DNA from 3 places in the Geobacillus sp. C56-T2 genome. Region 3 is predicted to be linked to each of the others. Evidence: predicted binding sites of a transcription regulator. Region 3 holds the regulator's gene; each other region holds the start of a gene.
The links. The regulator Rex, encoded in region 3, represses fermentation and respiration genes when NADH is low (regulators of the CRP and FNR family bind a similar motif). The targets are predictions, from matches to a motif close to TTGTGAAATATTTCACAA.

Region 1 (10,180 bases), 1.8 Mb from region 3:
GATCGTTTAAACGAGATTCCAGAGGGAAAAACGTACATTGTTCAATGTCAATCAGGTGCACGTTCAGCAATTGGCGCCAGTATCTTACAAGCAAAAGGGGTAAAACAGGTGCTGAATTTAAAAGGTGGATATTTAGCGTGGGTGCAAGCAAAACTTCCAATTGCCAGAAAAGCATAAGGGCTGATTTCATCAGTCCTTTCTTTCAATTTTTTTCTTTTTAAACCTAATATAAGTTGAAACTTTGTTTTACATCCATCAGAGCACCCGCCGCATTCTATCAAAGTCGACTTGTATGAAGGGAAAACAGAATCGAACAATTGGAAAATCTTTATTGAACTTAATATAATAGGGCTCTTCACCAAAAGTTGTACTTGATTTTTCCATCACACATCTTACTTATGCATCCATGAAAGAACAGGAAACCAATCATGTTTTGCTTATACCTGTTCAGAGAAGTGCACCGTCTGTCAAGTACACGTTGTGGTGATGAGCCTATAATAGGGGAATGGAGGTAAAAATGAGATTTTTGGATAGAATTTTTACTTACATTCAAGACGGGATCATTGTAATGGACCATGAGCGAACAATTGTCGAAATGAATCCAGCTGCTAAGCGACTCACTGGATGGCAACTTGGCGAAAAAGTACCATATTGCTCGTTTTGTCAAAAGCGTGATGTACGTCAAGGCGAAGAGCGATGTTATTTAATTTCCACTGAAGAAGTGCCGTATTTTTTATCTGAAATGCCAACTTATCATGGACACTTAATTGATGTGGAAATGAGCACAGCGCTTATCCTTGAGCAAGACGGTGCAAAATATTATTTGCTTGTACTTCGTGACCAAACGGTGAAGAAAAAAGAAGAAGAAGTACTGCATTCCAAGTGGATGGTGAAAAAACTAACAGAGGCAAAAGAGGAAGAACATAAACGTCTCGCACAAGAATTGCACGACGGTGTTGGTCAGTCACTCTACAGTATTTCTATTGCTTTAGATAATATCATACAACGTATACAGGATGAAAAATTACACGCATATGTCAAAGAGGTGCGTGAAGAACTTGGCCGTGTCATGGAGGATGTGAAGCTATATGCGCAACAACTTCGTCCGAAAAGTTTAGACGCACTTGGGCTCGTTCCGACCATTCAATCGCTCATTCGTTCATTTCAATCAAAAATGCCAAATATGTCATTTTCACTTCAAACGAATGTATACATGCGTTTGTCGCCAACAGTGGAAATTAATCTTTACCGTGTCATTCAAGAAGCATTGCACAATGTCATGAAACACGCGAAGGCAACAGATGTATGTATAACAATCGAACGAGTGGGGCAAGAATTACACGTATCTATTAAAGATAACGGAGTTGGTTTCGAGGTTGAAGAAAAACGTGAAGGACTTGGCTTAAAACATATTCAAGAGCGTATTTCTCATTTGGGTGGAGAAACAATAATTACGTCTTCACCAATGAAAGGAACAACGATTTTTGTATGTGTACCGATAGAAGGGAGTGAAGAGGATGAAAGTGTTAATCGTCGATGATCATGATTTAATTCGCAAAGGCATTCGTCTACTTCTCGAAGGGTTTCCAGATGTTGAAGTCGTTGGAGAAGCAAGCAACGGTTGTGATGCGATTACGCTCGCGTTGAAGCATCATCCTGATGTTGTTTTGCTAGACCTTTCTATGCCGACAGGACTTGATGGATTTACAACTGCAAAAACAATCATGGATGAACTGGATACCAAAATCGTTGTTTTAACCATGCACGATGAAGAAATATATGTGCAAAAAGCCCTTCAACATAACATTCATGGCTACTTGCTAAAAAATAGCCAAACGAACGATTTGTACAAAGCATTGAAGGCGGTATGTCGAGGAGAACGGTTTTACCGTACACATATTCCACAAGAGAAACTAGAAAAAATAATCATGGAAAAAGAACCGAGATCTCCTCTTACAAATCGTGAACGGGAAATTGTTCGGTTGACATTTTTAGGATATACCAATAATCAAATTGCGAACAAATTAAAAATCAGTCCTAAAACAGTTGAAAGCCATAAAGCGAACATTATGCAGAAGCTTGGGATTAAGGAAAAACATGAGCTCATTCAATACGCTTTAAAAAATCAGATTGCAGATTTAGTATAATTTATAAATTTTAGTGATCATTCTATGCATGTGATTGGAGATAAGGGGGTCTGATTCTTTGCTTTTTACAATGAATATGTGAAAAATGTCACAAATCATTCGCATTTGTAGAGGATAAGAGAGCATGTTTTGTGGGATCATAAAAATGACTAGTTTGTGATATTTATCACAAAATTTGTTGTGCATGAATGTCGATGGGAGAGGAGGATCGTGGGGAAACGGCAAGAAAAATGGTTTTTTGGACTGTTAGCGGCAGGAGGGCCGTTGTCGATGATCGCGATTGAGGCCGGATGGTACTTGGCGGAGGTTGGACGGCAACCTTGGATTTTGCGCGGCTATATGAAAACGGTAGAGGCCGCGACATTATCTGCCCATGTCGATCTGATGCTTGTCTTGTTTTGCCTGTTATACCTCGTGTTAGGAATCGCAAGCGTAATAGTCCTTGTTCGTTTGTTCCGCCGCAACCCGGTTGAGCGAGAATTGGCGGAGCGCGGGGAGGTGGAACTATGACGCTTGAATTTATTGGTGTTTCGGTGTTATGGTTGTTTCTGTTTGGTTATATTATTATCGCTTCGATCGACTTCGGGGCTGGGTTTTTCAGTGCCTACAGCCATTGGGCGAACAAACAGCATATTTTGCATCGCATCATTCAGCGCTACCTTTCGCCGGTGTGGGAAGTGACGAACGTCTTTCTCGTCTTTTTCTTTGTCGGCGTCGTCGGCTTTTTCCCAAAGACAGCTTATTATTACGGATCGATTTTGCTGGTTCCGGCCAGCCTTTCCATTATTTTGCTTGCCATCCGCGGTTCGTACTACGCGTTTCACACGTACGGGGGGACGGAGCGGAACTGGTATTTGCTCGCTTACGGATTGACAGGATTGTTCATCCCGGCATCACTGTCCATCGTCTTAACGATTTCAGAAGGCGGATTTGCTGAAAAAAACGGGGACTCCCTGATGCTTGATTACGGCAAGTTGTTTGCCAGCCCTCTATCATGGAGCATCGTGCTGTTAAGCGTCACAAGCGTTTTGTACATTTCCGCTGTGTTTTTGACGTATTATGCAGACGCGGCTGGAGATGAACGAGCGCGAGCATTGTTGCGCCGCTATGCTCTTATTTGGAGCGGGCCGACGATGTTATCGGCACTGCTCATCATTTACCAGCTACGCTACCATAATCCTGAACATTACGCAAATTTGTGGAACATGTCCTGGATGTTTGGCGTTTCTTTTCTCTTTTTTGCGTTCACCGTTTGGCTTCTTTGGCGGCAAAGGCGGTTCGGCTGGGCGTTTATTGCGCTTTTGTGTCAATATGCGTTCGCCTTTTACGCTTACGGTATTTCGCACTATCCGTATTTGCTTTACCCGTATTTGACAATTTATGACGGGTTTACGAATGAGACAATGGCTATTGCGCTGATCGTTGCGTTTATTGCTGGCTTGTTTCTTTTGATCCCATCGCTCTATTTGCTGATGCGCCTCTTTTTGTTCAACAAAACGTACGTCAAAGGAAAATGGGAAGGAGGAAAAGGATGATGCAAACGTTTTTGATCACGTATGCACCGATGATCATCGTTGGACTGTCGGTCGTCGTCTCATTCTGGGTGGGCTTGAAAGATGTGTGAGTGAGTAATTGCCTTCTTTATCATTCTAAACCGAGAAGCCCCCACTTCCACGCGTGAGCGTAAGTGGAGGGTGAATTGGTATTCGTCATCGATCTCTCTCTTCCCTCCCACAAATCAAAGATGTAATAATGAAAGATATGTCCCAACACTTTTGGGACATACTCTTGAGAGGTGAAAGGAATGTCTAAAAAAATCGGGATCAAGGAAAATTTATATCAATTTATTTTATTAGTCGTTGCCAATTTATTTGTTGGATCAATGGTAGGGATTGAACGAACTGTTCTACCGTTATTAGGTGAGGAACAGTTTGGTTTGGCTTCTACAAGCGCAGCCCTTTCTTTTATCATTAGTTTTGGTTTTTCTAAGGCGATTGTCAATTATTTTGCAGGGCAAATTGCTGATAAGTTTGGCAGGAAAAGAGTTCTCTTGTTAGGTTGGGTCGTTGGTTTATTTGTACCTATTCTCACTATTTTCGCACATGCATGGTGGGTAATTGTATTTGCAAATATTTTGTTAGGTATTAACCAAGGACTGACTTGGTCAATGACAGTTAATATGAAGATAGACATTTCCAAAGCGAACCAAAGAGGAACAGCAGTAGGTTTGAATGAATTCGCAGGATATTCTGGTGTGGCAATCATGGCTGCAGTATCAGGTTATGTTGCTTCTTCCTACTCGTTAAGACCGGAACCGTTTTATTTAGGAATCGGTATTGTCATTATTGGAATTTTATTATCTTTAATTCTGTAGATGAGCATTTTTCATTACAGTAATTTCCATTCCCTAAGAGACAAACAGGGTCCCCCTTAGGCGACATGGAGCTGTTTTTTAATCACATCAATGGGAATATCTTGTTTTGCGGCGTCATAGATGAACTCGACGACGCTGTGCCCTTTCCGAGACCGAAGAAGCTCCAGGCCGGAAGAGAGGTCTTGTTGAGATTCCGCGATGCTGTATACGCAGGCGAACAGCACCACGGCCCAATACCGTTTCACCGCCCGAATGTGACGAACACGGTATCCATCGAGCTTCAGCTGGTCTTTGGCCTGCCGGAAAAAGCATTCGATCGTCCAGCGCTGGGCATAGTAACGCAAGATCTCTTCATCGCCTAGCTCCCGGTCGGTGCTCAAGACGACATGGAGATGATCCGGCGTCATCGGTTGATTCGCCTTCCAAGCCAGCAGCACCACCGCGTCATCGAGACCATGGATCGCTCCCTCGTAGCGATACACGCGGTAACGCTCCTTCCCCACCGTGACGAGGCGGGTGTCGTTGGGCTCGATATAGCGGGCGAACTTCTTCGCTTGGATGGCGATGCCTTTCGGATAGAGAATCCGGTTCGTCTTGAGCATGGCGATGACATGGAATCCTTGTTTCAGGCAGGCTTCGATGAGCGCTTGGGACGGATACCACGAATCCATGAGCACATACACCGGCTGAGCCCGTTTCCCCTTGAGCGAGGAAAGCATCTCGATCGCTAGGTCGATTTTGCTTCTTCCCGCCGCCTTATCATAGAGACGAAACGCGAACGGAAACGCTTGCGAGAAAGTATGCACCATCAGCCAAACAAGCGAATGCCCCCAGACGGATTGATGATCTTTGTGCGAGTAGTGCCAATCACACCCTTGAATGGCGCGGGCAGCCCGTGACGAAGGCTTCGTTTTTTGACAAATCGTATCATCGATCGAAACAAAAAGGGGTTGATTCTCCTGTTTGGCTAGGCGTTCGATCTGGCGAAGGATCCATTCTTGCAGCTTCTCAAGCAGTTTTTCCTCGTTCCAAGGGCTTTTCGTGAAAAAGTGGCTCAGTGTCGTTCGATGATTCGGGTGAAAACTCCAGTACCGGACATCCGTCAATGTCCCCGAAAATCCCTTGGTCGTCAAGGCGTCGACAAGATGAACGAGATGCTTGATGACCGGCTTCGAGAAATAAAGCGCCAATCCCAGCGTCATGAAAAACTTGTGGATTCCTTGATGATGTGCTAATCTATTCATGAGACATGAACCTCCTTGTGGGTAGTTGGTAGCACATCTATTCTAACCAAGGAATCGGGTTCATGTCTCCTTTTTTGTTTAGTTGTCAATTTATGTTAGCAAATTTGCTCATCTACAGATCTTTAATTGTAAAGGATACCGGGCAGCATCTAAAGATTCAAATTCAAGACAATGCCACAAAAACGAAGAGTAATACTAATTTATCCTCCAAAGAGGTATTTAACTTAACAACATGGAAAGATAAAAACCTTTCCAGTATTAGTTTTTCTGGATTGGCAACGAATTTGAAAGATGGGATGGCTTGGGGGCTCTTTCCTTTATATTTTACTAATGCAGGTTTAAGTGTTAGCCAAACAGGTACAATAATAGCCATATATCCAGCCGCATGGGGATTTTTTCAGCTGTTTACGGGAGTATTGAGCGATAAAGTCGGAAGGAAAAAATTAATTACTTATGGAATGTGGACACAAGCATTTGCCCTTTGGTTTATCTTATTTGTTAACCGTTTTTCTCTATGGATTTTAGGTGCTATTCTTTTAGGTTTGGGTACAGCAATGGTTTACCCAACTTTGCAAGCAGCAATTGGTGATGTTGCATCACCTAACTGGCGCGCATCTTCAATGGGAGTGTACCGTTTTTGGAGAGATAGTGGTTATGCGTTCGGTGCGTTAATTGCTGGAATAATAGCAGATTTATTAGGAGTGACATGGGCAATCGGGATAGTGGCCTTGCTACCGTTTTTTGCTGGAGTCTATTCACGTATGCGGCTGGATGAAACTTTGAAAACAATGGCAAAGTGATGTCATGCCCGTTCGGAAGAAGAACTCAGCAGCTTTCCTGAAAGGTAAGTCGCTTTGTCCACGGCATCTTCCTGATTGACTAGGCGGTTGCGGCAATGAAGATGCATCTGAATCAATGACAGTTGAGCAGAGACAAAAAAAGAAAATGGCGGCATATGATTTTTTGAAGTCTGGCTTGAGGTGATTTCCATCGGCACAATTGTGTTTTCTGCCATTAGTTATGTCGTGAAGACGAAACAAATTAATGAACAAACGTTCCGGCCTTCGCGCCCGTTAATTTGGTTTTTGGCTTCTCTGTTGCTGTTGGCCACCGGATTGTTTGGATATGATTTTTTTACCTTGCTTTAACAGCGGTTTTTTGGCCGCTTTTTGTTTTTTCCTGTTTTAGGATTAAGAGTAGCGTACAAGCAAATGAGAATAAAACAAAAGAACGGCAATGGACTGTCGTGGTTCGCTCAACCAAATCGATACTAGGATGTATTGGAGATTACATACAAGGAGGAGTCCGCGACACAAGGTGTCCCCTCATTGTCTTACAGGAAGGAAGAAGGGGAGTTCAATGTGTGCAGTATAAAGAAAAAAAGAGAGCGCTCTAGGGGGGGATCATACATGCCACAATGGGGAGTAGAACACATACATGGGGTACAGAAGATAGCAAGACAAGGTGCAGATGCGGGCAACAGGCATATATATATATCATATTCGGAAACTTTGTTGTTCCATGCAATGGAGGGACGATCATGTTTATTCACACTGTTCAGCCTGGAGATACGCTTTTTTCCATTAGCAGGCGATACGATTATCCGTTGGAAAGTCTGCGTCTTGTCAATGGCTTAGTTGAAACGAATATTGTGCCTGGTCAAGCATTGCTGATCCCGAGCTATACGTATACAGTACAGCTAGGGGACACGCTCAGCGCCATCGCACGGAAGGCATTTGTGACGGTCGAACAGTTGCGGTCGGCCAACCCGACAGTGAATCCGTATAGAATGTATCCAAGAATGAAAATTTCTATTCCTGATATTTCTTCGTATCGAGCCATAACGTTAGCTTATTATATTTTCCGCGAACCGAACGTAGATCGGGCGTTCGTGCGGGATTTCGCTCCGTATTCATCATACATCGCTTTGTTCGAATATCGTTTCGCGCCCAATGGCGATATTGTCACGATGCGGGATGACGCCGCAGCGATTGAAACAGCATGGCAAAACCGCGTCACCCCCATCGCGGTAGTGACGAATCTAACATCGGAAGGGTTTAGTCCGAGACTGGCGAGCCAAGTGCTGAACAATCCGGAAGCGAGAGCGAATTTGGTTGAGAACATTTTTTATTTAGTGTCACGAAAGGGCTATGGTGGTGTCAATATTGATTTTGAGCAAATTCGCGGCGAGGATCGTGATTTGTTTACTGGCTTTTTGCGTCAGCTACGCGATCGGTTAAAACCGGCTGGATATGTTTTGACGATCGCCGTTCCAGCGAAAACAAGCGAGGAGATCCCTTGGCTCAAAGGCTACGATTACGGCGGCATTGGCGCGGTCGTCGACTATATGTTTATCATGGCATACGATTGGCACCATTTAACAAGTGAGCCAGGTCCAGTCGCTCCGATTCAGGAGGTGAAATCCGCTCTTCAGTTTGCTGTCGAACGTGTGCCTCGAAAAAAAATATTGCTCGGACTCCCATTATATGGATACGATTGGATCATTCCGTACCAGTCCGGGACATTGGCGGATGCTCTCTCCAACCAAGAGGCGGTTTTAACCGCTATGCGGTATCAATCGCCCATTCAGTATTCATTGGAATATGAATCGCCTTTTTTCCGGTATAAGGATGAGCTAGGAAATATCCATGAGGTATGGTTTGAAGATGTCAGAAGCATGGGGCAGAAAATGAAATTGGCTCGTCAATATCGGATTGCAGGCGTTGGGGCATGGGAGTTGAAGTTAAGATTTGCGCCAGGGCCGTGGCTTCTGAGAAAGTTTTTTACCGTAATCAAAGTGTAATGAATCGTGCGAAGTAGTGTTGATGGGGATATGAAAATGGAACGAAGTAATGGTAAGAAGTAAAGAACACGGGTGGCTGTTTTCTTTGCCGTTCGTAAAGAAAGTGTTTATAGCCATCGTCTTAGTTCGTGTCTCAATAGGGGTTATGGTGGATGGTTCTTTGGAGCATCAACGTGAGTGACTGTGGAATTGGATACAGGGGAATATGGGGATGCGCCGAAAAAGCAGCGAAAATAACGCTGCTTTTTTGTTGACAACTCACATTTCGCACCCTAACAAGGTCAAAACAAAGGATTTTTTATTTAGTTTTTCAGAATAACTTTTTGACCAACACAACGAGCGATGGCTATCCTTTTTTTACCATCGCTGGTCGTTCCGTATGACGTTACACGTAAATGCTCTCATCCAGCCCCAACCCCTGCAGAATCCTTCGTTGTTCAGGGGTGAGGGAGCGATCCAGTGAGCGTTGGATGCGCCCATCCGGCAGCTCCAGGAGGACGACGTTCACATATTGAAACAGCTGAAAAATCGCCTGTCCCGTCGGCCGGGTCAGCTTGCGGCCTCCAGGACCCTTCAACGGGTGTTCTGGAGTAATAAACTGACGCACTCGGCGCTGAAAAACGCGGTAAATCGCCAAGGCCAACAGAAACAAATAGCCTAATACTGCGACCCGTTCTGGTTTTTTGACGTAAATCTCATCCGTGAAAAACGGATCTTTCAAAAAAGCGAAGTTCATTTCCACCGAGATCTGCCCTTTATATAGCTTCAAGATCTCTTGGGCATCCATTTGTTGGCCCTTCCATTCCTCCGGAACGGTCGTGACGAGGACAAACCGGGACGCTTTCCGTCTTGCCTGTTCCCACGCGTTTTGGTCGAATTCGACGTCAAGGCGCAAGAGATACCGCGTCTCCATCTCGGGTTCCACCCCTTTTTTCGGCCGTCCGCGCCGTTTTTTCGGGCGTACGATCTCTTCGACCGCGGCCTTGACCTGATGAAACCGTGGGCGAAGGGACATCTTGAGGGACGCCAAGGCTTGTTCAGCGTCTTCCCGGCACGAGAAAGGGTGGCGCTCCCAATGGGCTTGTTCCTCGCGAAGAAGCTCCGCTTCTTTGGTTCGTTCTTTTTCGAGCGTCTTTCCTTTTCGCTGGTCGAGCGCACTCGATTCGACGACGATCAGCCGAACGGGGTGGCCTTCATAGGTGGAGGATGTTTCCCATACCCGGTACGTGGCGCCGTTTCTCTCCGCCAGCGTAAAGGGTTCGCTCCACGGGATGTGAGGCGAATCGGCCTCCGCTAATGCCCGTTTCACGATCCGAAGCGACGAAGGGCCTCGGGTGATCAAAAAGGCGTTGGCCGCTTTGGTTTGCGCCAGAGTGTCTTTTGTCATCGCGGCGGAATCGGCCACGTAAATCCATTCGTCTTCCATCTTGGCTTGTTTGAGCTGTTCGTGGACACGGGACAGCACCTCCGGATTCCACGTTTTGTCAGGCAGGTTGCCGTCGTGCACATCGCCGTAAAACGGGATGCCGTCCTCGTTGCCGACCAGTCCGAAACCGATCTGTTTTTGCCAACGATGATGGCGGTTATAGCCATGTGTGATTTGTAAGGCCTC
Region 2 (10,180 bases), 350 kb from region 3:
CCGGAAAGCGTCGGAAGGATTGGCCCGATACATACAATCGTTTGGCGATGAAGCGAAGCGGCGCGGTGTCGTGATCGCTTATGATTCGCGGCATCAATCACCGGAATTCGCGATGGAGGCGGCGAAAACGTTGGCCACAAACGGCATTCAAGCGTATGTGTTTGACGAATTGCGCCCGACCCCAGAGCTGTCGTTTGCCGTTCGGCACTTGCGGGCGTTTGCCGGCATCGTCATCACCGCGAGCCATAATCCGCCGGAATACAACGGCTATAAAGTGTACGGCGAAGACGGCGGACAACTGCCGCCCGCTGTCGCCGACGAGGTCATTCGTTATGTCAATGAAGTCGAGAATGAGCTCGCTGTTTGTGTTGAGGATGAGGAAGTATTAAAGCAAAAAGGACTGATTCGGATCATCGGCAAAGAAATCGATGACGCGTACATTGACGCCGTCAAAACGATTTCGCTGCATCCGGAGCTGGCCAAGGAAACAAAGATGACGATCGTGTTTACGCCCCTTCACGGCACGGCAAACAAGCCGGTGCGTCGCGCGCTCGCCGAGCTCGGTTACCAAAACGTCTTTGTCGTCAAGGAACAAGAACAGCCGGATCCGAACTTTTCAACCGTCGCTTCGCCCAATCCGGAAGAGCATGCAGCGTTTGCCATGGCGATCGAGCTTGGCGAACAAGTGAACGCCGATCTGCTCATCGCCACCGATCCGGACGCGGATCGGCTCGGTATTGCGGTAAAAAATGGGGAAGGGGAGTACATCGTCTTAACCGGCAACCAAACGGGCGCGCTGCTGCTTCATTATTTGCTGTCGCAGCGCAAAGAAAAGGGATTGCTTCCACCCAATGGGGTCGTCTTAAAGACGATTGTCACGTCCGAGTTTGGGCGGGCGATCGCCGCCTCGTTCGGTTTGGAGACGGTCGATACGCTGACCGGGTTCAAATTCATCGGGGAAAAAATCAAGGAATACGAACAGACGGGACAGTATGTGTTCCAGTTCGGGTATGAAGAAAGCTACGGGTATTTGATCAGCGACTTCGTTCGCGATAAAGATGCTGTGCAGGCGGCTGTTCTGGCGGCGGAAGTGTGCGCCTTTTACAAGCAGCAAGGGCTGTCGTTGTATGAAGGGCTTCTTCAATTGTTTGCCAAATACGGCTACTATCGTGAAGGGCAACAATCGCTCACGTTAAAGGGGAAAGAAGGAGCGGAGGCGATCGCCGCGATTTTGGCTTCGTTCCGGCAGCAGCCGCCGGTGGAGGTCGCGGGGAAAAAGGTGACGGTGATCGAGGATTACAAAACAAGGGAGCGGACGAACACAGTCACCGGAGAGAAAACGGCGCTCACCCTCCCGGCTTCGAACGTGTTGAAATACGTATTGGAGGATGGCTCGTGGTTTTGTTTGCGTCCGTCAGGGACGGAACCGAAAATGAAAGCGTACTTTGGCGTGAAAGGGACATCGCTCCAAGACAGCGAGGAGAAGTTGGCCGCGCTGACGGGTGCCGTCATGCGGCGAGTGCACGACGTCTTGCGCGCGGTGTCGCCTTCTTACGCTCCGTAACGGGCAGACAAACAGCGGCGGGGGAATTGGACGAAAAACCAATTCCCCGCTTGCTTTAGGAGTAAAAATGGGCGTACGCTTCCGTCCCCATTTGTTGTTCACTGACTTCAAGAGCATGATCGATGTAGCGCAACAGAGCGTGGAGCCGCTCTTGAATGATCGAGTAATCATGCTCGAAATTATAAGCATGAAGGAACTTTTCGATTTTTTTGGATAGCATATCATCGGGCGTGCGCACCATTAAAATCAGCAAGTTATCCCATTCCGAGCGATGCGTGTAATAGAGCGCCTTATCGTAGTCGACGGTGTTCAAGCGGCATGCCTCCTTTGTTGGGAAGGAGTCATTGTTAGTGTATGACGTCCTCCGTTTTTGTTGCCCTGTAAATGTTGTGACAGAAGGCAAAATATAAATTATACCCGAAACGGAGGAGAAAAAAGAAAAGAAAATATTGCAATTTTGTGACAAGAATAGTATCCTCTAAGTAAGGGGATGATGAGAATGAATCAACGACATGAAGGACAACAAATGACCAACATGTGCAAATGGATGGCGTCCGTCGGCTTAACGGTCGGAACAGCGCTTTTTTTGCTCAGTTTTATCGCAAGCGCTTACAACAAAGACTTTTTCCTTACCATTGTCAGCCTTGGAATTATCGGCGCTTCGATGGTGATGTTCGGGTTCGGCTTGTTCATGGGCCTGCTCATGGAAACGTATCGCCGCGATTCGACCGAACACGTATAGCAGGAGCCGAAAAACGAAAAACACCGGCGTTCAGTCCGGTGTTTTTCGTTTTTGCTGCGTCCGCCACCAGAAGAGGGCGAAGCTGAAAGCGATCACGAAGGCGAGAAGAAAAAACGGGCGATAGGCGTGGAGGTATTGTTTGACGGCCGTCCAGCGGCTTTCAAAATAAGCGCCGATCGTCAAAAAAACCGCCACCCACACCATGGCTCCGCTGTAGGCAAATAGGGCAAACTTTCGCCATTGGTAGGCGTTCGTCCCGGCCCAAAAAGCGGCGAGATGCCGAACGCCGGGGATGAAATAGCAAATGAACAGGACAGTTGACCGAGTTTCACAAACAGCGCTTTCGTTTGCTCGAGCCGTTTTTCCGTCACGTGGAGTTTAGGACCAAATCGGTGTAAAAACGGCAACCCAAACGCAATTCCGAGCGTGTAGCTGAGCGAGATGCCTATAACGGCGCCAAGCCAGCAAAAAAGGAAAGCGAGCGGATAGGAAAACGAACCGGTCGATACGCGGTAGCCGGCATAGGTCAGCAGCAATTCATCAGGAATCGGCAGCCCGACGATGCCAAGCATGAGCGCGATCATAATGCCGATATAGCCGAAATGGTCGACGAGATGGTGCAAATAATGTTGCAAATAACCACCACGCTTTGCCGCGATTTCTTGTATATGACCATTATAAGCCAACGGTCCACAAATGAAAATGGGGCGCTGCGCGTTCATGCCAAACGATCGAACGTATCAAACCGCCGTTTCCCTCATACATTGTGGTAAGAAGAAAAGGGGGGATTCGATGCGGCAGGACGAGCTGAAAGAGCTGGAGCGGGCCATTGCGGAGATTACGGAAATTGCCGAAGGATTTGGCCTTGATTTTTATCCGATGCGCTATGAAATTTGCCCGGCGGACATTATTTACACGTTTGGCGCCTACGGGATGCCGACGCGATTTTCCCATTGGAGCTTTGGCAAACAGTTTTACAAAATGAAACTGCATTACGACTTAGGGTTAAGCAAAATTTACGAACTCGTCATCAACTCGGACCCTTGCTACGCGTTTTTGCTTGATACGAATACGCTGATCCAAAACAAACTGATCGTCGCCCATGTGTTGGCGCACAGCGACTTTTTCAAAAACAACGTCCGCTTCAGCAACACAAAGCGCGATATGGTGGAAAGCATGGCGGCGACAGCGGAGCGAATTAAGCGCTATGAACATCAATATGGAAAACTGGAAGTGGAGAAATTTTTAGACGCCGTCTTGGCGATTCAAGAGCATATTGATCCCTCGCTCCTGCGGCCGAAGCTGTCATGGACGTGGGAAGATACGGAAGTGTATGAAGAAGAAGAGGAGGCGAAAGCGCCAACGCCGTATGACGATCTCTGGTCGCTTGATGAACGAAACAAGCCAAAAGCGCCGCCGCGAAAAAAACGGCGCAAATTTCCGCCGCAGCCGGAAAAAGACGTGCTGTTGTTCATTGAAGAATACAGCCGTGAGCTTGAGGACTGGCAGCGCGATATTTTGACGATGATGCGTGAGGAAATGCTTTATTTTTGGCCCCAACTCGAGACGAAAATCATGAACGAAGGCTGGGCGACGTATTGGCATCAGCGCATTTTGCGCGAGATGGACTTGACGAGCGATGAAGCGATTGAATTTGCGAAGCTGAACGCCAACGTCGTGCAGCCGTCGCGCACCGGCATTAACCCGTACTATTTAGGGTTGAAAATTTTCGAAGACATTGAAGAGCGTTGGAACAACCCGACCGAGGAGATGAAAAAATACGGTGTCAAGCCCGGATCGGGGCGGGCGAAAATTTTTGAAGTGCGCGAACTGGAGTCGGACATTTCGTTTCTGCGCAACTATTTGACGAAAGAGCTCGTCATGCGCGAAGATATGTATTTGTTCCAGAAACAAGGAAAAGAATATAAAATCGTCGACAAAAACTGGGAGCATATCCGCGATCAACTCGTCAGCATGCGAGTCAACGGCGGATTCCCGTATATCACGGTCAATGACGGCGATTATATGCGCAACGGCGAGTTGTATTTGAAGCATTGGTATGAAGGGATCGAACTCGATCTGAAGTATTTGGAAAAGGTGCTCCCGTACATTTATCAGTTGTGGGGCCGTCCGGTTCATATGGAGACGGTCGTTGAAGAAAAGCCGATATTGTTTACGTATGACGGGAAAACGGTGCATCGAAAATATTTGTGATGATGAAAGGCAGGGACATCCTGCTTTTTTGTTTGTCACGATGAATATGTGAAAAACGACACAAATTATTCAAAATTAGGTCGGACAGTACCGCTGATTTTATGAAATAATAAGAAGTAGATTATTTGTGAAATTTGTCACAAAGTATTCATTGATTATTTTTCCGGGGGATGCGTATGTGGGAACGACACGAAAAAACGCTTGTGTTCGTTAGCTTTGCTGTTGCGGCTGTTGTCTTGCTTTCCTTGATTGGCCGCTTGTTTTCATAAGGGGGGATGAATCGTGAATAGCTACGATCCGGTGCTGCTTAGCCGTATTTTGACGGGATTGACGCTGACGGTCCATATCATTTATGCCACGATCGGCGTCGGGATTCCACTGATGATCGCGATTGCCCAATGGGTTGGGATTCGCAAACGTGATATGCATTATATTTTGCTCGCTCGCCGCTGGACGCGCGGTTTTGTCATCACCGTAGCGGTTGGCGTGGTGACAGGGACAGCGATCGGCTTGCAGCTGTCGCTTTTATGGCCGAACTTTATGCAGCTGGCTGGCCAGGTGATCAGCTTGCCGCTGTTCATGGAGACGTTCGCCTTCTTTTTTGAAGCGATTTTCCTCGGTATTTATTTGTATACATGGGATCGGTTTGAAAATCAGAAAAAACATTTGCTTTTGCTTATCCCGGTGGCGATCGGCTCTTCGGCATCAGCGATGTTTATTACGATGGTGAATGCATTTATGAATACACCGCAAGGGTTTGAGGTGAAAAACGGCGAGCTTGTCAACATCGATCCGATCGCGGCGATGTTCAACCCAGCGATGCCGACGAAAGTCGCCCATGTGCTGGCGACGGCGTATATGACGTCAGCATTCGTGCTTGCTTCGATCGCGGCTTGGCATTTATGGAAAGGCAATCGTCACATTTATCATCGCAAGGCACTTCATTTAACGATGAAAACGGCGTTTATTTTTTCAGTAGCCAGTGCATTAGTTGGTGACTTATCGGGTAAATTTTTAGCCGAATACCAGCCAGAAAAGCTAGCGGCCGCCGAATGGCATTTTGAAACGGGCTCCCATGCACCGTTGATTCTGTTCGGCACGCTCGGAGAAGACGGGGAAGTGAAATATGCTTTAGAAATTCCATACGCCCTCAGTATTTTAGCCCATAACCATCCCGCTGCGGTTGTGACTGGATTAAATGATATTCCAGAAGATGAGCGTCCGCCGCTATACATTCATTACTTATTCAATGTGATGGTCACGATCGGGGTGTTTTTAATGGTGGTCGCAGCCGCGTATTGGCTCGGATCGATTTTCCGCTGGAAATGGACGGCGAAAAAGTGGTTTTTTGGACTCTTGGTGGCGGGAGGGCCGCTGGCGATGGTTGCGATTGAGGCGGGATGGTACTTAGCGGAAGTCGGGCGGCAGCCGTGGATTTTGCGCGGCTATATGAAAACGGCGGAAGGAGCGACATCGTCTGCGCATGTTGATACGATGCTTGTGTTGTTTTGCCTTTTGTATATGGTGTTAGTAATTGCAAGCGCAACAGTGCTCGTCCGTATGTTCCGCCGCAACCCGGTTGAACGGGAGCTGGCAGAGCGGGCCAATAACGGGGAGGTGGCGCCATGACGCTCGAAGTCATAGGCATCTCGGTGTTATGGCTGTTTTTGTTCGGATACATTATCGTTGCTTCGATTGATTTCGGGGCCGGGTTTTTCAGCGCCTATAGCCATTGGGCAAACAAACAGCATATTTTGCACCGCATCATTCAGCGCTATCTTTCCCCTGTATGGGAAGTGACGAACGTCTTTCTTGTCTTTTTCTTTGTCGGCATGGTCGGCTTTTTTCCGAAAACGGCGTATTATTATGGTTCTATTTTGCTTGTCCCGGCGAGCATCTCGATCATTTTGTTAGCTATTCGTGGCTCGTACTACGCGTTTCATACGTATGGGGGGACGGAACGGAACTGGTATTTAATCGCTTATGGATTGACAGGGTTGTTTATTCCGGCCTCGCTGTCCATTGTGTTGACGATTTCCGAAGGCGGGTTTGTAGAGGCAGGCGCCTCAGGCGTTGCGCTTGATTATGGGAAGCTGTTTGCAAGCCCGTTGTCATGGAGCATTGTGCTGTTAAGTGTGACGAGCGTTCTTTACATTTCTGCCGTTTTCTTAACGTATTATGCGGACGCGGCCAAGGATGAACGGGCGCGGGCGCTGTTGCGCCGCTACGCTCTTCTTTGGAGCGGGCCGACGATGTTGTCAGCGCTGCTCATTATTTATCAGCTCCGCTACCATAATCCCGAGCATTACGCCAACCTATGGAACGTGGCATGGATGCTGGCTGTCTCTTTTTTGTTTTTTGTCGCCACCGTTTGGCTGCTTTGGCGGCAACGGCGGTTCGGCTGGGCATTTATTGCGCTTTTGTTTCAATATGCGTTCGCCTTTTATGCCTATGGCATTTCACATTATCCGTATTTGTTATACCCGTATTTGACCATTTATGACGGGTTTACGAATGAGACGATGGCTATGGCGTTGATCGTTGCGTTTATTGCCGGCCTCCTGTTATTAATTCCGTCACTTTATTTGCTTATGCGCCTTTTCTTGTTTAACAAGTCGTACGTGAAAGGAAAATGGGAAGGAGGGAAAGGATGATGCAAACATTTTTGATCATGTATGCGCCGATGATCATCGTCGCTCTGTCGATCATCGCCGCGTTTTGGGCTGGTTTGAAAGATGGGCACGTAAACGAGTAAATACCATTTTTTCGTTCATGCATAGTTTGCCGCCGATCGCCCACACTAGCGGATGACAAGACATCAAGAAAGGATGGGCGATCATGAAAGAAGTATTGCAGCGTGTAAAAGAGCAGCTGGAACAATCGTTTCACGAACCGCACTCGGCGAGTCTTGATGGGGCGATTCATGAGCTTGAACAAGTAAAAGCGAGCGCCGGGGACAAGCGGCAAATGATCGAAGACGTCATCCGCGCGGTGACTCACGCGCGCAATGCGCGAATGGAGCTGGCCGAGGCGGGAGATGAATCGGCGACAAACGCCTTCGCTGAGGCCTATCGGGCGCTCGACCAAGCGATTGAGTCGTACAGCGATGTGGATAACGATCCGGTATAAGGCAGGTGGGCATGTCCCGTCTGCTTTCTTGCTGTGCGGGCGGCACGATGGTCAAATCAGTGGCCGGTTGGCCGCAAACATGGTACAATAACAGGCGGAAAAACGAAGAAACAGGTTTTCTAGGGTTCCGCGGCTGCTTTGCGGCTGGCCTGCGACCGAGAGAAAACGCGCGACATTCTCGCGTACACGGAGGGACAAAAGCCCGGGAGGAGTATCATTTTGATATTTCTCACGGCTTTTTTCTTTTTTGAAAGGAGGAATGAAACATGGCGTGGATATACTTAGTTGTCGCCGGCGTATTTGAAGTTGTCTGGGCCATTGCGCTGAAATATACGGAGGGATTCACTCGCCTTTGGCCTTCTGTCGTCACCGTTTTGGGGATGGCCGCCAGTTTTTACTTTTTATCGATGGCCACTAAAACATTGCCGATCGGCACCGCCTACGCGGTATGGACAGGAATCGGGGCGCTTGGGGCGGTCGTCATTGGCATGATGTTTTTAAACGAACCCGTCAACGCGCCGAGGATCCTCTTTTTATTATTGATTCTCATCGGGATTATAGGGCTGAAATTCACCGCTGGGCCGTAGCGCGAAAAACGGGGGCAGCAAACGCACATCGCCATGTTGGCGCTTGGTCGGTGTGGAAACATCGCCTTTTTGTGTGATGTTTCGGCACAAATGGATTGACAGGTCGTATCAATATTGAATATGATAAAGTTGAACAAAGCGATATCGTTTTGTTAAAGGGGAGTAGCTTTAACAGCAAAGTCGTCAGTTCAGGGCGCAGTTCTCGCCCTCGGCTTTGTTGGCAACGGTGACGTTGTTAGCGAGACCTTTACCTGCTGCGGTAAAGGTCATTGTTTGCTTAAAGACCTTTACCAAGTATGGCAAAGGTCTTTTCTTATTTTTATGAAACGGAAGGGGGAAGCTAATCGTAAAGGAAGATGGGCTCGATTCTTAATGGGATAAACGATGATGAACGGAGGGAGATGACGTGCGCAAGTGGTGGAAACGACTTCGCTTCATCGTAAACGTCCGACGCTTTCTTCCGTTTTTGCTTGAATTTTTCGTCTCCGGCGATGTGCCGATGCGAAAAAAAGCATTCGCGGTTGGGTTATTGCTGCTGTATATGGCGCTGCCGTTTGATCTTATTCCTGATTTTCTGGCGTTATTTGGTTTTATCGATGATTTGGCCGTTTTCATGTTTATTTTGCAGCAAGTCGTTAAGATGGCTCCAGTTTCATTAAAAGAAAAATATAACCTATAAAGGGGGATGATGGTGTGGATTTCTTTTCTCCAGAGTTTTGGACAGCGTTGCTTTCCATTATCATTATTGACCTTGTCTTGGCGGGGGATAATGCGATTGTCATCGGGCTCGCGGCCCGCAACTTGCCAAAGCATCAGCAAAAAAAGGCCATCATTTGGGGAACGGTTGGCGCTGTTGCTGTTCGGGCGTTGGCAACGATTTTCGTTGTATGGCTTCTTAAAATTCCAGGTCTCTTGCTTGTTGGCGGTCTCTTGCTTGTCTGGATCGCTTACAAGCTACTCGTTGAGGAAAAGGGGCACGATGATATTGAGGCCGGGGGAAGTTTATGGGAAGCGATGCGCACGATTATTATTGCCGATGCGTTGATGGGGCTTGACAACGTGTTGGCGGTCGCCGGTGCCGCGCATGGAAGTTTTCTCCTTGTTGTCCTTGGGCTGCTCATTTCTGTTCCGATCATGGTATGGGGCAGCACGCTCATTTTAAAATGGATTGAACGCTTCCCGATCATTATCACGATCGGCGCTGGCGTTCTCGCTTGGACAGCATCAAAAATGATCGTCGGCGAGCCGTTTTTGAAAGAGTACTTTGCCAACCCTGTGATCAAATACGGATTTGAACTGCTTGTTGTGGCCGCTGTCATCACGGTTGGAACGCTGAAAAAAAGGAAAGCCGCCAAAGAACCGCAGCCGAAAGCCGCCAACGAATGATTGGCGGCTTTTTTTGATGGGTGGTTATGGAGCAGACGGCCGCCTCCATTTCAGCAGAACGACTTGCAGCAATCGTCCAACGGCCCATCCAGGAATGACCGATAAAATGGGCAGCCAAATCGGCCCAAAAAAGACGCCCGCAACTTTGACATCGAATGAATACATTAAACCGACCGTCACAGAGTAAGCGGAGAAAACAAACGGCAAAAACGAATACGGTGTTTGGCCGCCGCCGGCATCCTTAAACGCGTCCCATATGGCAAAAAAGTACAAACAAGGATAAAACATGAGCCAGCCGATATCCACCATGGCCGCCGCTTCATCGGTGCGCCCTAAAAAGCTGAGGCGAATGGCTTCGTTAAACCGCGATTGCGTGTTAATGAGCAGCTCTAAAAAAATCAAGGCGATTCCTTTGACATACTTTTTGTTTAACAGCTGCCCGAAACCGGGCAAGGCGATGCTCCATAACAATGCTTCGATGGCTTTCACTTTCTCGACCCTTTGCTAAAATAATGTTTTGTGACCGCTGCTCTGGTTGTTGCGCGATGAAGCAAGAGC
Region 3 (10,180 bases):
AAGAAAGCAAAAGCATATATAAACTGCTCAACAAAGTATTTAAATGGGAACAGAAGTTAACTAAGGAGAAGCGGAAGGAACGGCTGGAAGTTGCAGAAAAATAAATAACGGCGGCAACGTCCTTCTTTATCGCTCGCTTACCCCAATCCATCTCTCATTTTCTTTTCCCCGAGTGTGCGCTCAGTCTCACCGAATCAATGGCAACTCGGGGACGTATTCATGCAACGGATCGACCAAAGAAGCGTCTATATTCAAAAAGGGGGATTTTCTATTATGCGGAAACGATGGGCCCCGCTTCTTATTTTGCTTCTATGGCTTTCCGGCTGTTCATTCGGTGATATCAAGCCGCCTGAATTAACGTTGACCGTCAACGGTGAAACAGTCGACCACCGGCTCGGGACTTACACGTGGTCGACAGGCCGGCGCGGAGTTGTTGCCGATGCCGCCGCCCCACCGCTGCTCGTCAGAGAACTCAAGCCTCATCCCGCCGCTTCAGGGGCAAAACTTCACATCGAGTTTGACTACCGCCCATCAACACTCGAAGCCGGCGTATGGAATGATGATGATGTTGACTGGCAGCCGGTGCAAGATGGAACGATCACACTGCCAAAACAACAAGGTTCGTACATCTACGTCATTCACGCTGCTTGGCAAGAGGGGGAGGCGATTTATGCGTGCTTGATCCGCATTCCATAGCGTGGTCATTTTCATGGTCAAAACAAAAAGAACACCGGGGAAAACCCCAGTGTTCCAACGGATGGGAGGCGCTGATTACATCATGCCGCCCATGTCCGGCATGCCCGGATTGTTGCCTTTGTTTTCTTCCGGTTTGTCGGCGACAACCGCTTCGGTCGTCAAGACCATCGCAGCGACAGAAGCAGCGTTTTGCAGCGCCGAGCGAGTGACTTTCGTCGGGTCAACGATACCGGCTTCGATCATGTCGACCCATTCGCCCGTTGCAGCGTTGAAGCCGACGCCCGGTTTTTCGTTTTTCAGGCGCTCAACGATGATCGAGCCTTCCAGACCAGCGTTTTGCGCGATTTGACGAACCGGTTCTTCGATCGCGCGCAATACGATTTTCACGCCGGTTGCTTCATCGCCTTCCGCCTCGATGGACGCGACTTTGTTGTAGATGTTCATCAATGCCGTACCACCGCCGGCGACAATGCCTTCTTCAACCGCCGCACGAGTCGAGTTGAGCGCGTCTTCGATGCGCAGTTTGCGTTCTTTCAATTCTGTTTCGGTTGCCGCACCCACTTTGATGACCGCTACGCCGCCAGCCAATTTCGCCAAGCGTTCTTGCAGTTTTTCGCGGTCGAATTCGGACGTTGTTTCTTCAAGCTGCGCACGGATTTGGTTGATGCGCGCTTTGATGCGCTCCGAATCGCCGGCGCCTTCGACAATCGTCGTCGTTTCTTTCGTTACGACTACTTTCGACGCACGGCCAAGCGAAGCGATCGTTGTCGATTTCAGTTCGCGGCCAAGTTCTTCCGAAATGACTTCGCCGCCTGTTAAAATCGCGATATCTTCGAGCATCGCTTTGCGGCGATCGCCGAAGCCAGGCGCTTTGACGGCAACAGCGTTGAACGTGCCGCGCAGTTTGTTGACAACGAGCGTCGCGAGCGCTTCGCCTTCGACATCTTCCGCGATGATCAAGAGCGGACGGCCATGTTGAACGACTTGTTCAAGAACCGGCAGCAACTCTTGGATGCTCGATACTTTTTTGTCCGTAATCAAAATGTACGGATTTTCGAGAACAGCTTCCATTTTTTCCGTATCTGTAATCATGTACGGCGAAACGTAACCGCGGTCGAATTGCATCCCTTCGACAACGTCGAGTTCCGTCGTGAAGCCTTTCGATTCTTCCAGCGTGATGACACCGTCGTTGCCGACGCGTTCCATCGCTTCAGCGATCAATTGGCCGACTTCTTCGTCAGCAGCCGAAATCGCAGCAACTTGGGCGATCGATTCTTTTCCTTTGATCGGTTTGGAGATGGCTTTTAATTCTTCAACGGCAACCGCAACCGCTTTTTCAATCCCGCGGCGGATGCCCATCGGGTTCGCACCAGCAGCCACGTTTTTCAGCCCTTCGCGGATCATCGCTTGAGCCAATACCGTAGCGGTTGTCGTCCCGTCCCCAGCGATGTCGTTCGTTTTGCTGGCGACTTCAGCGACCAATTTCGCGCCCATGTTTTCAAACGGATCTTCGAGTTCGATTTCTTTCGCGATCGTGACGCCGTCATTCGTGATGAGCGGCGAACCAAATTTTTTCTCCAATACGACGTTGCGGCCTTTCGGGCCTAATGTGACTTTCACTGCGTCTGCGAGTTTGTCCACCCCGCGCAACATCGCACGGCGCGCTTCTTCGCTGAACTTGATTTGTTTTGCCATACCCCGTTACCTCCTTACAATATGGATGAAATTGCAACACGTGCATGAAGCGAACGTTAAGTATTCAGTGAGTTTTACGTATGTTTTATTTGATCGGCGCATAGATTAGCGAATGACAGCCAAAATGTCGCTTTCACGCAAAATTAAGTACTCTTTGCCGTCGTATTTCACTTCTGTGCCCGCGTATTTCGAGAAGATGATGCGGTCGCCGACTTCAACTTCCGGTGCAACACGTTGGCCGTTATCGAGCACGCGGCCTGCACCAACGGCGACAACACGGCCTTCTTGCGGCTTTTCTTTCGCCGTATCCGGCAACACGATGCCGCTTGCCGTTTTTTCTTCTGTTTCCACGACTTCAATGACAATGCGATCGCCTAATGGCTTCAACACGGGGAACAACCTCCTTAACGATAGTTTTCGCCGTTCTTATTAGCACTCATCTTTATTGAGTGCTAACACACTTATAATATTAATGAACTTCTTTCCGTTTTGCAAGTAGGAAATTCAAAAAAATAGCGGCTTTTCTTTTTGGCGCCAAACGAGCCAATCGGTCGCCCCGAAGACCGGCAAAGAACAACCGTCCTCCGCCAACCGGCAGCATTTCACCCAAAACCGCTGCTTCCGGCGCGACAGAAACACGCGAGCAGCGCATTGTTCCACCGACAAGCGGTCTCGTTCGTTTTCACGCTTCCGGCGTGACAGAAATATGCCGGCCAGCTGAAGGGCAACCGGGCGGGACGACCGCCTAGCTTCTCAAGCCGGCGGCGCAAAATCCGTTTTCATTATTGCACATTTCCAGCGCCAATAAACACCCGGCGGCTGTTTTTTTGTCCCGTTGGCCGTTGGATTCAGCCAACGAACTTTTCTTATCATTTCGCCAAACATATGCTACAATACGGATATATTTTAATAAAGGGGTAAGAAAACTTGAAACGTCATGACTGGTACGTGCTGATCACTTATATCGCCATGCAGCTGTCCGCTTTTGCCGGCGTGCCGCTTCTGCGCGCCCTCGGCGTCGGGTCAAGCGCGGAAACCCCCATCGAAGCCGCAAAAATCGCTTCTGGATATTGGGCGGTCATCAGCTTTTTGACAGCGTTTATCATTATTTTATGGCTGCTTCGCCGCGCCCGCCCTGAGCGAAACATGCGGCAAATGCCGCTCGCTTCATCGTGGATGTGGGCATTTTTAGGCGTGTTTTTGGCGCTTGTCGCCCAAAGCATCGCCGTCAATATCGAATGGCGGCTGCTCGGCATTGAACCAGGATCGGAGAACACAAGACAAATCATTGAGATCATTCGCTTGACACCGCTGCTAGTCATTGTCGCTTCGGTCATCGGCCCGATTTTGGAAGAACTCGTTTTCCGCAAAATCATTTTTGGATCGCTTTATGAAAAATACCGCTTTTGGCCGGCCGCGCTCGCAAGCTCGCTTCTTTTCGCCATCGCCCATATGGAGCTGGAGCATTTGCTTTTGTATACAGCGATCGGTCTGACGTTCGCCTTTTTATATGCGAAAACCGGCCGCATCTTCGTGCCGATGTTCGCCCATGTAGCGATGAATACGTTCGTCGTCGTTGTGCAGATGCTACTGGCTGATGAAATGGAAAAAATGATGCGCCAGCCGGAATTTCCGCTGACGATTTGGGGGGTATGGTTATGACGCGCCACCCTCGACTCTTCTCATTGCCCTATTTCCTTCTAGGTTTGCTGTTTACGTATTTGGCGATCCAAAGCGCACATGAAACGATTTGGAACGTTTCGACCATCGCCTTGGCGGCGTTGGCGGCCTTTGACTTTGGAACCGCCTTTCGTCTGCTTTTTACCCCAAAACGATAAAGAAGGTGCCCCAAACGTACGATCGGGACACCTTTTTTTATGATATGCCCATCCGTGCTCCCTCGATCTGTTTCCCGCGAACATCCCCATCGGCAAGCGGCGATTTTCATCCCCGTCTGGAGGGCAGATCACAGCTTGCCCGTGGACCTTTCCCGTGAAAATGCCGGACTGACGCGAGATTTCCCCCCAAGTGGAGGGCAGATCACACCGCCCATGGATCTTTCCCATGAAAATGCCGGACCGGCGCGAAATTTTCACCCCCGAGTGGAGGGCAGATCGCTGCCCATGGAATTTTTTGTTTAAAAATCGCTTTGGCCGTGCGCTGCTTTACTCGCTGTCTCCTTGTTCCGCCGCTGCTCGCGCCTTCCGGTAGCCGATTTTTGCGATCCAAATGCTCCCTTCATACAAAAGCGTGAGCGGAATCATGACAATCACTTGCGACAACAAATCGGGCGGCGTGATAATCGCCGCGATAATTAACAGCACCAAATACGCATACTTTCGAACGCGAACAAGAAACTGCGGCGTGATAAGCCCTAAGCGGGTGAAAAACAGCACCACGATCGGCAGCTGAAACACAACGCCAAACGGCAGCACAAGCTGAAGCAGAAACTGGAAATATTCGTTAATGCCGATCATTTGCTGAACCCCCAGCTGTTCAGCCAGCTGGTTCATAAATCGAACGACAAACGGAAACAAAACGAAATAGGCGAAGCTGACGCCGCCCAAAAAAAGAACAATCGATGCCGGAATATAGCTTAGCGTTACCTTCCGCTCTTTTTCATACAGACCGGGGCTGACAAACGCCCAAATTTGATACAGCAGCACCGGAGACGTCAGCACGGCGGCAATGACAAAAGCAAACTGAAAGTATACTTTGATCGGATCGGTCAGGCGAAAGGCGTTCATGGTCAACTGCTTTGTCTCTGCCGTTCGTTGCAAATAGATAATGACATCATCGACGAAAAAGAAGCTCGCCGCCAACGCCGCGGCGAAAAAAACGAGCACAGCGATCAGCCGCCTTCGCAGTTCACCGAGGTGTTCATACACTGACATCTCTTTGTCATTCATGGTTCCTCATCCCGCCTTATCACCGGTCGGTTTTCGTTTCGTCCTCATCCGCAAGACCCTTAGTGGCGTCTTTGAACTCGCGCAGCGACTGGCCAAACGAACGCCCTAGTTCCGGCAGCTTTTTCGTGCCAAACAACAGCAAAATCAAAACAGCCAGCAATACATATTTCATGAATGATTCTCTCCTTTTGCCGATGGCGATGGATAGTTTTTCAAAAAATACACGAGCGATTGCAGCTCAATGGCCAAATCGATGTGGTGAACGCGAATATGGTCAGGCACGTTCAGCCGCGCCGGAGTAAAGTTTAAAATTCCTTTAATCCCTTGGGTGACAAGGCGATCGGTCAACGCCTGAGCCGCGGAGGCCGGCACGGTTAAAATAGCGACCGGAATGTCGCCGCGCAGCCGTTCTTCCAGCTCATCGAGATGATAGACGGGCACGCCGCCGACTGTCGTCCCTACTTTTTGCTCATCAACATCGAACGCCATCACAATTTTCGTGTTATTGTTTTTCGAAAAATTATAGTTTAAAAAAGCGGTGCCTAAATTGCCGACTCCAAACAGCGCCACTTCAGTCACTTCATCCTCTTCCAACGTCTGGCGAAAAAACGACAACAAATAATGGACATTATACCCGTATCCTTTTTTGCCGAGCGCGCCAAAATACGAAAAATCGCGGCGGATCGTCGCTGGATCGACTTTCACCGCCTCGCTCAGCTCAGCGGAAGAGACGCGCTGCTTTCCTGATGCATGCAAGTTCTTTAAAAATCGGTAATAAAGCGGCAGCCGCTTAGCCGTCGCTTGCGGAATTTTCGGTTGTTCATTGCTCATTGTCTCATCCCCTAGCTAATCGGTTTTCCGTCGATAATGGCCGGATTTCCCGCCCGTTTTTTCGACCAAATACGTCGGACCGATCGTCATCCCTTTGTCGAGCGCCTTACACATGTCGTATACCGTCAACGCACAAACCGAAACAGCCGTCAGCGCTTCCATTTCCACCCCCGTGCTCCCTTTCGTTTTCACGGTCGCTGTAATGACAAGACGAGGCTCGGTTTCTTCATGCTCCCAAGAAAACGCGAAATCGACGCTCTTTAGCATCAGCGGGTGGCACATCGGGATCAGGTCAGCCGTTTTTTTGGCCGCCATGACCCCTGCCACTTGGGCGACGGCCAGCACATCCCCTTTTTTGATGTCACGGCCTTTGATTTTTTCATAAATCTCTTGGCTGACAGTGACGCTCGTTCGCGCCACCGCGACCCTGACCGTCTCTTCTTTGTCCGTGATATCGACCATCTTGGCGCGTCCCTCTTCATTAAAATGGGTAAACGATGACAAAGCCATCTCCTCCATGTCTACACTATACATGATTTTTCTCCTTCTGTCTTTGACCGTCTGAGCGACATACGTTAAACTATTCCGAGAGGTGAACCGACATGATGATTTTGCAAGTGCGTGGACTCACGAAATATTTTGGCGCTGACCTTATTTTATCGAATATTAAACTAGAAATACAGTCCCGCGACCGCATCGCCCTTGTCGGCCGAAACGGAGCGGGAAAATCGACATTATTAAAAATCATCGCCGGCGAACTATCTTTTGACAGCGGTGAAATCATCAAACCAAACCATCTCAAAATCGGCTATTTGGCACAACAGAGCGGGTTGGAATCATCACGCTCCATTTGGGAGGAAATGCTCGACGTGTTCGCACCGCTTCAAGCGATGGAACAACAGCTGGCCGCGCTCGGCTCTCAGCTTGGCGATCCCGATGTGCTCGCCGATCCCGTCCGCTATGAAAAAACGCTGAAAATGTACGATGAACTGCAAGAGCAATATAAGGAACAAGGCGGCTATCAATATGAGGCCGACATTCGTTCCGTCTTGCACGGATTGCAATTTTCTTCATACGATTATCAAACAACGCCGGTCTCTTCGTTAAGCGGCGGACAGCGAACACGGCTCGCTCTCGGAAAGCTTCTGTTGTCCAGGCCGGATTTGCTGATTTTAGACGAACCGACCAACCATTTAGACTTGGACACACTCGCTTGGCTGGAACAGTATTTGCAGGCATATCCGGGCGCCCTCTTGCTCGTCTCCCATGACCGATACTTTCTCGACAAAGTTGCCAATCACGTGTACGAGCTGTCCAACGCCAAGCTGCGGACGTACAACGGCAACTACAGCCGCTATCTGGAACTGAAAGCGCAACAATATGAGCAAGAGCTACAGCGATATGAAAAACAACAGGAAGAAATCGCCCGATTGCAAGAGTTTATTCAGCGCAACATCGCCCGCGCCTCGACGGCCAAGCGGGCGCAAAGCCGGCGAAAACAGCTGGAGAAAATAGAGCGAATGGAACGGCCTGTCGGAGAGGAAAAATCGGCCTCATTTTCTTTCACGATCGAACGACCAAGCGGTCAACAAGTGCTCATCGCTGAAGACGTGGCCGTCGGTTACCGGGACGAGCCGGTCATTCGTCATATCAGCTTCCGCATCGCCCGCGGCGAAAGCGTCGCGTTGGTCGGTCCAAACGGCATCGGCAAATCTACACTGTTGAAAGCCATCGCCGGACAGCTTCCCGTTCAGGCCGGACATTTGCGCTACGGCACGAACGTCCAAATCGGATATTATGATCAAGATCAAGCCGACCTGTCGTCCAATAAACGAGTCATTGACGAATTATGGGATGCTTACCCCCTTAAAACAGAAAAAGAAATCCGAACGATACTCGGCAACTTCCTGTTTTCAGGCGATGACGTTTTAAAACCGATCTCAGCGTTGAGCGGCGGGGAAAAGGCGCGCTTGGCGCTCGCGAAGCTGATGCTCCAGCAGGCTAATTTTCTCATTCTGGACGAGCCGACCAACCATTTAGACCTCGACAGCAAACAAGTGCTCGAACAGGCATTGATCGACTATCCAGGCACCATTTTGTTCGTCTCCCACGACCGCTATTTCATCAACCGCATCGCCACGAAGGTGCTCGAGCTGTCAAGCGACGGCCTTAGCGAATATTTGGGAGACTATGACTACTATATCGCCAAAAAAGAAGAAATGCGTGAGTTAGCCCGTTTGGATGCCAGCCCAATCGTTCCGAGCAGCAACGAGTCGGCGAAATCTGTTTATGAACAAGAAAAAGAGGAAAAAAGACGCCAGCGTCAACGTCAACGCCGTCTAGCCGAAATCGAAGCAGAAATCACCGCGCTTGAAGAGCAAATCGCCCAAGCCGAACAGCGACTATGCGATCCGTCCGTTTATGACGACTACGAAACAGCACAACAGCTTGTGCAAGAAAACGAGGAGCGAAAGCAGCAAGTGGAAAAACTGCTGGCCGAATGGGAGCAGCTTTATGACTCACCATAACCAACCGCCCGCCGGTTATTTCGGTGGGCGGTTTCAATTAGTCACATTATCCACAAAGAAATCCACAATCTATCCAGTGAAATATAGGTTATTCACCAACTTTTCCACACTATCCACAAAAAACAGCTCAATTTTGTTTAAAATAGCTGTGTATTATTTTCCTCATCCTCATCCTATTTACGCCATATTTCCACATCATCCACAACCTGTGGATGAAACTATGCACAAATCGGACCACCAGTCTGTCCACCAATCCATCCTTGCCGTCTAAAAAAAGAAACGGCGGTTGGCCCGCTGCCAAAACCGCCGATTGTGCCCATCGGTTTGTCCTTCGTTATGTTACGCCAACGGCAAGCTCGGATCGGCGTTCAACGCCAAATCTGACCGCCTGCCTTGCCAGTACAACATCGTGCCCGCGGCCGCAATCATCGCCGCATTATCGGTACACAACGATAACGGTGGAATAACCAGCTCCACACCGGGGAGCTCCTGCCTCATTCGCTCCCCTAATGCAGTCCGCAACCCGCGGTTGGCCGCCACTCCACCAGCGAGCAACACTTGCCGGACGCGATATTGTTTGGCTGCTTGCAAAGTCTTTGTCGTCAACACTTCAACCACGCTAGCTTGAAAACTGGCTGCCATCTGCTTCGGATCGATCTCCTCGCCGCGCTGTTTAGCACGATGAAGCGTATTCAACACCGCCGATTTTAAGCCGCTGAAACTGAAATCATACGATCCTTCCTCAAGCCACGCCCGCGGCAAGTCAATGGTCGGTTCTCCTTCTTGGGCCAACCGGTCAATGTGCGGCCCTCCCGGATACGGAAGCCCCAAAGCGCGAGCCACCTTGTCATACGCCTCACCGGCGGCGTCATCTCGCGTTTCACCAATCACCTTGAATTTGACGTGTTCTTCCATGTAAACGAGCTCTGTATGCCCTCCGGAAACGACCAGAGCCAAGAGCGGAAATTTCATTTCCGACACGAGCTGATTGGCATAAATATGCCCAGCGATATGATGCACGCCGACAAGCGGAATGCCGTGGGCAAACGCCAACGCTTTCGCCGCGTTCACTCCGACAAGAAGCGCCCCGACAAGCCCTGGCCCCGCTGTCACAGCGATAGCCTGAAGGTCGGAAAATGACACTTTCGCCTGCTGCATCGCCTCTTCAATCACGAGCGTAATTTGCTCCACATGATGGCGCGAGGCGATCTCAGGAACGACGCCGCCAAACCGCCGATGACTTTCCATCTGTGAAGCGACCACATTGGACAAAATGGCTCTTCCGTTTTTAACAACCGCGGCGGCAGTCTCGTCACAGCTTGTTTCAATCCCTAGTACATACACATCTTCATTCATGTAGCTTCACCCACATCACCAACGCATCCTCAAAATTATCGGGATAATATCGTTTTCGAATACCGCCGTTGCGAAACCCGAGTTTCCGATATAACGATTGAGCGACATGATTGGACACACGCACTTCCAGCGTCATCGTCACTGCCCCTTGTCGCCTCGCCAGAT

Region 1: a site for Rex is predicted at 2,224-2,241, ahead of GC56T2_RS10070 (cytochrome ubiquinol oxidase subunit I). Genes of this name have one in related genera too.
Region 2: a site for Rex is predicted at 4,646-4,663, ahead of GC56T2_RS03035 (cytochrome ubiquinol oxidase subunit I). Genes of this name have one in related genera too.

Annotation. Positions count from the first base shown of each region.
Region 1 covers NZ_VJWB01000001.1:2,023,118-2,033,297, reverse strand. Annotated here, with positions in the region: gene GC56T2_RS10085 (MBL fold metallo-hydrolase) at 1-177, shown strand, start outside; gene GC56T2_RS10080 (PAS domain-containing sensor histidine kinase) at 518-1,540, shown strand; gene GC56T2_RS10075 (response regulator) at 1,518-2,147, shown strand; gene GC56T2_RS10070 (cytochrome ubiquinol oxidase subunit I) at 2,304-2,657, shown strand; gene GC56T2_RS10065 (cytochrome d ubiquinol oxidase subunit II) at 2,654-3,682, shown strand; gene cydS (cytochrome bd oxidase small subunit CydS family protein) at 3,679-3,771, shown strand; partial or broken gene GC56T2_RS10060 (MFS transporter) at 3,952-4,518, shown strand; gene GC56T2_RS10055 (IS701 family transposase) at 4,578-5,765, opposite strand; partial or broken gene GC56T2_RS10050 (MFS transporter) at 5,885-6,565, shown strand; partial or broken gene GC56T2_RS10045 (hypothetical protein) at 6,571-6,787, opposite strand; gene GC56T2_RS10040 (glycoside hydrolase family 18 protein) at 7,306-8,568, shown strand; gene GC56T2_RS10030 (IS1634 family transposase) at 8,954-10,180, opposite strand, start outside.
Region 2 covers NZ_VJWB01000001.1:588,556-598,735, forward strand. Annotated here, with positions in the region: gene GC56T2_RS03010 (phospho-sugar mutase) at 1-1,564, shown strand, start outside; gene GC56T2_RS03015 (YhdB family protein) at 1,620-1,877, opposite strand; gene GC56T2_RS03020 (MFS transporter) at 2,058-2,306, shown strand; partial or broken gene GC56T2_RS03025 (DedA family protein) at 2,337-2,941, opposite strand; gene GC56T2_RS03030 (SpoVR family protein) at 3,099-4,520, shown strand; gene GC56T2_RS03035 (cytochrome ubiquinol oxidase subunit I) at 4,803-6,149, shown strand; gene GC56T2_RS03040 (cytochrome d ubiquinol oxidase subunit II) at 6,146-7,174, shown strand; gene cydS (cytochrome bd oxidase small subunit CydS family protein) at 7,174-7,275, shown strand; gene GC56T2_RS03045 (hypothetical protein) at 7,359-7,649, shown strand; guanidine-I (ykkC/yxkD leader) riboswitch at 7,758-7,860, shown strand; gene sugE (quaternary ammonium compound efflux SMR transporter SugE) at 7,916-8,236, shown strand; gene GC56T2_RS03055 (YkvA family protein) at 8,643-8,915, shown strand; gene GC56T2_RS03060 (TerC family protein) at 8,930-9,622, shown strand; gene GC56T2_RS03065 (hypothetical protein) at 9,647-10,111, opposite strand.
Region 3 covers NZ_VJWB01000001.1:236,245-246,424, reverse strand. Annotated here, with positions in the region: gene GC56T2_RS01370 (cation:proton antiporter) at 1-104, shown strand, start outside; gene GC56T2_RS01365 (hypothetical protein) at 274-696, shown strand; gene groL (chaperonin GroEL) at 772-2,391, opposite strand; gene groES (co-chaperone GroES) at 2,497-2,781, opposite strand; gene GC56T2_RS17915 (hypothetical protein) at 2,861-3,001, opposite strand; gene GC56T2_RS01350 (CPBP family intramembrane glutamic endopeptidase) at 3,319-4,053, shown strand; gene GC56T2_RS01345 (YdiK family protein) at 4,050-4,229, shown strand; gene tatC (twin-arginine translocase subunit TatC) at 4,557-5,300, opposite strand; gene tatA (twin-arginine translocase TatA/TatE family subunit) at 5,320-5,472, opposite strand; gene GC56T2_RS01330 (redox-sensing transcriptional repressor Rex) at 5,469-6,131, opposite strand; gene moaC (cyclic pyranopterin monophosphate synthase MoaC) at 6,147-6,635, opposite strand; gene GC56T2_RS01320 (ABC-F family ATP-binding cassette domain-containing protein) at 6,734-8,659, shown strand; gene tsaD (tRNA (adenosine(37)-N6)-threonylcarbamoyltransferase complex transferase subunit TsaD) at 8,999-10,015, opposite strand; gene rimI (ribosomal protein S18-alanine N-acetyltransferase) at 10,008-10,180, opposite strand, start outside.